DNA from 2 places in the Pseudomonas sp. S2_F07 genome. Region 1 is predicted to be linked to the other one. Evidence: riboswitches for the same ligand, from Rfam matches in the RefSeq annotation. Region 1 holds a riboswitch; the other holds the start of a gene.

Region 1 (3,399 bases):
TTCTTCATGACCCAGCCGCGAATGCCTTTGCCGTCTTCGGGTTTGGGTGGTGCATTGGTTTCCGCCACCAGCACATCGCCATTGGGCAGCACATAAAGCCAGCGGGGGTGATCCAGGTCCTCGGCAAAAGCGGTCACTTGCGTGCCCGTGGCGGCGATGGGTTTCGCACCCTGTGGCCAGCCGATGGCCGGGGCGATGTTCACGGTCGGAACCAGTGTCTTGTTGGGTTCTGGTAGTCGGGGTGATGGGCCGGTGCCATCGGAGACTTGCAGGCGGGAGGTCTCGCCACAAGCGGCGAGCCCTCCGCAGAGCGCGATAACGAGAGCGAGCGGGGGCGTGCGCATGCTGGTCTTCCCTATGAATGCCTTGTTCTAATCATAGAGAAGCATTGTTGTGCGATGGTTCAACCCTCAGCCGCGAGCCTCCTTGAACAGCACCGCAATGCCGGGGTGATAGTTGCCGGCTTCGTTGCGCAACTTGCGATAGGCATAAGGGAAATACCAGGCGACAGCGCAGCTGTGTTCCTTTTGCAGGTCGTCGACCATGTCCTGGAGTTCTTCCGGCGTGGCGCCCTGCTGGGCTTTTTGCGGGGCGACGAACAGGCAGCCGAGTTTCAGGTCGCTGGCGTGGCTCAGGCGCTTCGCATCGCTGGCGATATCGAGCAGGGCCTGGGACAGGTTGAGGCTGTTGACCCGTGGCCAGCGCTGGCTGGTCTGGATGTAGGCGCGGGTTTCGGAGGAGGCCAGGAGCAGGTCGGCGCGGCTGTTGCGTTCGCCTTCTTCTGTCTGCTTGCGGGTGGGCGTCTGTTGCAGCGTGACCATCTCGGCCATCCAGGCGGCGGCGGACAGCAGTCCGAGATTGGCCTTTTCGTCGTGCCAGTACGGTGTGTCGCCATCGCCGCGGACGGCGTTGTAACGGTCGATGCATTCGAACCAGTGTTCGAGCACCGGACGCAGGAATTCCAGCTTTGGATTACTGATGATCATGCCTTGCATGGGCTCACCCTTGTTGTTGTGTTGTGAGGTTGTGGCTCTTTGATATCACTGCTGGGAGCGTGGCACAAGATTGACGTCAGTTTATTGATTGATGGCAGTTATTCGGCCGATGGCCTCCCGGCTTTAATTGACGCTCCACCCCCAACCCTCTAACCTTCGCGGCTTGTTTCAGGTGCTCTGTGGCTTGGGTCGACAGAGTGAAACAGGGAAGCCGGTGAGTGGGTCCTTCTGTTGGTCGAAGGCCCGCAATTCCGGCGCTGCCCCCGCAACGGTAAATGAGTGAAAACTGTGTGTGATGCCACTGTGTCGAATCGATGCGGGAAGGCGCACAGTCCGGCCCCGCGCCACTCATGAGCCCGGAGACCGGCCTGATTCATCCAGCGGCATCACGGTGGGCGATGCCAGGCTTTGTTGCCTTCTATTCTTGTGCCTGCCCGCCGTTATTCCTGCCTCAACGGAGAGCTCCCCCATGACTGATACCCCCGATCGTGACGAACGCCACCTGGCGCGCATGCAGCGCAAAAAAGCCGTGATCGACGAGCGCATCGCCAATTCCCCGAACGAGTGTGGCCTGCTGCTGGTGCTGACCGGCAACGGCAAGGGCAAGAGCAGTTCGGCTTTCGGCATGCTTGCCCGCGCCATGGGGCACGGCATGCAATGCGGCGTGGTGCAATTCATCAAGGGCCGCAACAGCACGGGCGAAGAGTTGTTCTTCCGGCGCTTTCCCGAGCAGGTGCGCTTTCATGTGATGGGCGAAGGCTTTACCTGGGAAACCCAGGATCGCCAGCGCGACATCGCCGCCGCCGAAGCCGCCTGGTCGGTGTCGCAGCAATTGCTGCGCGATCCGTCCATCGGCCTGGTGGTGCTCGATGAGCTGAACATCGCCCTCAAGCACGGCTACCTCGATCTCGATCAAGTGCTCAGTGATTTGCAGGCCCGACCACCGATGCAACACGTGGTGGTCACCGGTCGCGCCGCGAAGCCGGAAATGATCGAAATGGCCGACACCGTCACCGAAATGGGCGTGATCAAGCACGCCTTTCAGGCCGGGATCAAAGCGCAGAAAGGCGTCGAGTTGTGAGTCAGCCTCGACACTGTCCGGCAGTACTGATTGCCGCGCCGGCCTCTGGCCAGGGCAAGACCACCGTCACCGCGGCACTGGCCCGATTGCATCGCAATCAGGGGCGCAAGGTCCGTGTGTTCAAGTGCGGCCCCGACTTTCTCGATCCGATGATCCTCGAACGCGCCAGCGGTGCGCCGGTGTATCAGCTGGACATGTGGATGGTCGGCGAGCAGGAGAGTCGCCGGTTGCTGTGGGAAGCCGCCGCTGAAGCCGACCTGATCCTGATCGAAGGCGTCATGGGGCTGTTCGACGGTACGCCGTCGAGCGCCGACCTGGCGCGGCATTTCGGTGTGCCGGTGCTGGGGGTGATCGATGGCACCGCCATGGCCCAGACCTTTGGCGCATTGGCCCTGGGGCTGGCGCGTTATCAGCCGGACTTGCCGTTCGCCGGCGTGCTGGCCAATCGTGTCGGCACGCTGCGCCACGCGCAACTGCTCGAAGGTAGCCTGACTGAAGGTTTGCGCTGGTACGGCGCGCTGTCCCGGGAAACCGGGATCGAATTGCCGAGCCGGCACCTGGGGCTGGTGCAGGCCAGTGAGCTGAACGATCTTGATCTGCGTCTGGATGCGGCCGCCGATGCCCTGGCCAGCAGTTGCGAGGTCGCGCTGCCGCCGGCGGTCGAGTTCGCTGCTCCTGATGTCATTGCGGCCGAACCGCTGCTCGCTGGTGTGCGCATTGCCGTCGCCCGGGATGAAGCCTTTGCGTTCACCTACGGCGCGAGCCTGGATCTGCTGCGGGCGATGGGCGCCGAGTTGTCGTTCTTCTCGCCGATCCGCGACCGAGTGTTGCCGGAGGCGGACAGCCTGTATCTGCCGGGTGGTTACCCGGAACTGCACCATGTTGCGCTGGCGCAAAACACCGCGATGCTCGACGCGATCCGCGCCCATCACCGAGCTGGCAAGCCTTTGCTCGCCGAGTGTGGCGGCATGCTGTACCTGCTCGATTCCCTGACCGATGTCGAGGGCACTCGCGCCGAACTGGTTGGCTTGCTGGCCGGTGATGCGGTCATGCAAAAGCGTCTGGCGGCGCTGGCGTTGCAGGCGGTGGAATTGCCGGAGGGTTCGCTGCGCGGGCACACCTATCACCATTCGCTGACCACCACTGAACTGACGCCGATTGCCCGTGGCTTGAGCCCTAACGGCGGGCGCGGAGCGGAGGCGGTCTACCGTGAAGGGCGGATGACAGCCTCTTATGTGCATTTTTATTTTCCGTCCAATCCCTCGGCGATTGCCGCGTTGTTTGCGCCGGACCTTGAAGCTGCCTTCGCGAGCAAGTCGAATC
Region 2 (3,399 bases), 1.0 Mb from region 1:
CTGCAAATGCGATCGGTAAAACAGCACCGCCGCCACCGGTTGATCGGCGTGCCAGTCGGCTTGCCAGTCGCTCAGTGCAGCGTGGTGTTTGTGCGGATGGTAGATCGCCGTGCGCGGCAGGGTTTGCGGCTCGCCCCAGGTGTAATCACGGGCCAGCCAGCGGTTGGCCAGGCAGCGGAAGAAATCCAGGGCGTTGCCCATGCCGCCCTGGCGCAGAAACTGCCAGAGCCGGTCGCGATCCTCGGCACCGACGGTGCTCAGGTCACTGAGCTCCGGGTCCGGACGATCATCACCCGGCACCAGAATCACCTGCACACCACGCTGCGACAGTTCGACCAGGCGCTCGATGCCGTAACGCCAATAGGCGATGCCGCCGTGCAGCGAAATCAGGATCACCCTGGCGTGACGCAGCACTTCATCGACGTACAAATCGACCGAGGCATGGTTCTGCACCTGCATCGGGTTGGCCAAGCGTACGCTCGGGTAATCGTCGGGCAATTGCTGCGCCGCTTCGGCGAGCAGCGCCAGGCTGGAATCGCCGCTGCACAGGACCACCAGTTCGGCGGGGGTTTGTCCAAGGTCGGCAATGTTGTCATCCGACACGAAACCGCCGGGCTGGGTCCTGAGCAGGTGCATGGCTTACACGCTGAGCGCGGCGCGCAATTGCGCTTCGAGTACAGTGGCGTCCAGTTCCTGGCCGATCAGCACCAGGCGGGTGACGCGCGCTTCTTCGGCGCCCCACTGGCGGTCGAAATGCTTGTCGAAACGCGTGCCCACGCCCTGGATCAGCAGGCGCATCGGCTTGTTCGGAATCGCCGCAAAACCCTTGACCCGCAGGATGCCGTGCTGGACCACCAACTGGGTCAGCGCGTCCAGCAGCAGGCTTTCGTCGGCTTGCGGCAGTTCGATGGAGATCGAATCGAAGGCGTCGTGATCGTGGTCGTCATGATCATCGTCTCCATCGTGATGATGGTCGTGGTGACTGTGACGGCTGTCGATGTGTTCTTCGGAGCCGGCTCCCAGGCCGATCAGCACGTCCAGCGGCAGGCGACCACTGCTGGCTTCGATGATTTTCACCGCCGGCGGCAATTCCTCGGCGACTTCCAGACGCACGCGGGCCAGGTCCGCCGGATTGATGAGGTCGGCTTTGTTGAGGATCACCAGGTCAGCGCTGGCCAGTTGGTCGGCGAACAGTTCGTGCAGCGGCGATTCGTGGTCCAGGTTCGGGTCGAGCTTGCGCTGGGCGTCGACCTGATCCGGGAACGCGGCGAAGGTGCCGGCGGCAACGGCCGGGCTGTCGACCACGGTGATCACCGCATCCACCGTGCAGGCACTGCGGATTTCCGGCCACTGGAAGGCCTGCACCAGCGGCTTTGGCAGCGCCAGACCGGACGTTTCGATGAGAATGTGGTCCAGATCGCCGCGACGGGCCACCAGTTCACGCATCACCGGGAAGAATTCTTCCTGGACGGTGCAGCACAGGCAGCCGTTGGCCAGCTCATAGACACGGCCGTTGGCTTCTTCTTCGGTGCAACCGATGGAGCACTGCTTGAGGATTTCACCGTCGATGCCCAGCTCGCCAAATTCGTTGACGATCACTGCGATGCGGCGACCCTGGGCGTTGTCGAGCATGTGCCGCAGCAGCGTGGTCTTGCCCGAGCCGAGAAAGCCGGTAACGATGGTGACGGGGAGTTTGGCCAGTGTTTTCATCGGATGCCCTATGGCTAATGTGGCGGGCATACGGGACGACAACCGGCAACGCGGACACGCGTGCCTGAAGAGTTCGCCACCGGATCACCCCGCCCGGTTGAAAGTGAGAATCTGTGACGAGGCAGGTCTCCTGGCTGACGGTGTGCCGGCCTTGAGCCTGGCATTCGCTGCGCCTTCCCGCCGGCCTCATGGATTGAGCCTGCAGTGGCGTGGCAACGAACATCACCGTTCACAGTTGCGGGGGCAGCCGCGGCATCGACCGCGTTCCCTTCTTAGCTTCGGCAAATGCCGAAGAACCTCGAAAGCGCAAGGCTACGCATGGTGGGAAGACCGGTCAATCACTGTAGGAGCTGCCGAAGGCTGCGATCCTTTGATTTCCCTTTTAAAAACAAGATCAAAAGATCGTCCGAACGCGGCCCGAGCCTTCGGCAGCTCCTACAAAGAGCCGAGCATCATTCAGTCTCAAGTGAGAACCCTTGCCAATTGACGCCCAACCCCCGCCCATGCTCTCCTACACGCCTTGTTACGGGTGCCCTTCACAGGGTGAAACGGGAAACCGGTGAATCATGTGCTTTACTCTTAAGCCATGTCAGTCCGGTGCTGCCCCCGCAACGGTAAGCGAGCGAAGCGTCAGATCCACTGTGCCACTGCGGCATGGGAAGGTGACGTTTTCAGGTTCAGGCGCAAGCCTTCGCCCCTCGTGAGCCCGGAGACCGGCCCGCAACACAAAGTGACCAGTACGGTCACTGAACCAACAAACCCGCGGTGGGCGGGCGCTGTTCGAAACCTTGCGCGCCTGGTCGCGCGGGTTTTTGCATGCGCTCTTATTCCCCGCTGACAGACCAGAGGGAAACGCCATGTCGATCATCAGCAGCGCCGAACACACAGCCGCGAGCACCACCTCAACCCTGACCCAACGTCTGACCGTTGCCGTCTGCGCGTCGATCCTGGGCGCGTGCCTTGTGTATTTTGCCGGTTTCTCGCACATCGAAGCGGTGCACAATGCCGCCCACGATACCCGCCACAGCTCCGCGTTTCCGTGCCATTGAGAGCTGTCGACATGATCAAGCGTATTGCGCAAACCGCAGGTTTCACCGGGTTGCTGGCCGCCCTGTTGCTGACGCTGCTGCAAAGCTTCTGGGTCGCCCCGCTGATTTTGCAGGCCGAGACCTACGAAAAATCCGAACCGGCCGCTGTTGAAGTGCATGAACACGCCGACGGTGCGATGGCTGCCCACACCCACGATGCACAAGCCTGGGAGCCGGAAGATGGCTGGCAGCGCGTGCTGTCGACCACCGGTGGCAACCTGGTGGTGGCCGTCGGTTTCGCCCTGATGCTGGCCGGTCTGTACACCTTGCGTGCGCCGACCAAAACCTCGCAGGGCCTGCTCTGGGGCCTGGCCGGTTACGCGACCTTCGTGCTCGCGCCGACCCTCGGCCTGCCGCCTGAATTGCCAGGCACTGCCGCGGCCGACCTGGCACAACGGCAACTGTGGTGGATCGGTACCGCCGCCTCCACCGCCGTCGGTATCGCGCTGATCGTGTTCAGCCGTCACTGGCTGATGAAAGTCCTCGGTGCGGCGATCCTCGCCGTTCCCCATGTGATTGGCGCACCGCAACCGCAAGTGCATTCGATGCTCGCTCCAGAGGCGCTGGAAACCCAGTTCAAAATCGCTTCGCAACTGACCAA

Evidence for each region. A riboswitch is a leader RNA that binds a small molecule or an ion and turns the genes downstream of it on or off. The one in region 1 is predicted to bind cobalamin.
Region 2: linked by a shared signal. The riboswitch ahead of cobW (cobalamin biosynthesis protein CobW) and the one ahead of cobO (cob(I)yrinic acid a,c-diamide adenosyltransferase) in region 1 are both predicted to bind cobalamin.

The regions. Positions count from the first base shown of each region.
Region 1 is NZ_CP162758.1:5,687,728-5,691,126, forward strand. Features, by position in the region: gene AB4O40_RS25820 (PQQ-dependent sugar dehydrogenase) at 1-344, opposite strand, end outside; gene AB4O40_RS25825 (hypothetical protein) at 411-995, opposite strand; cobalamin riboswitch at 1,149-1,381, shown strand; gene cobO (cob(I)yrinic acid a,c-diamide adenosyltransferase) at 1,465-2,076, shown strand; gene AB4O40_RS25835 (cobyrinate a,c-diamide synthase) at 2,073-3,399, shown strand, end outside.
Region 2 is NZ_CP162758.1:375,244-378,642, reverse strand. Features, by position in the region: gene cobN (cobaltochelatase subunit CobN) at 1-636, opposite strand, end outside; gene cobW (cobalamin biosynthesis protein CobW) at 640-1,710, opposite strand; cobalamin riboswitch at 1,814-2,026, opposite strand; cobalamin riboswitch at 2,221-2,446, shown strand; gene AB4O40_RS01625 (CbtB domain-containing protein) at 2,568-2,759, shown strand; gene AB4O40_RS01620 (CbtA family protein) at 2,771-3,399, shown strand, end outside.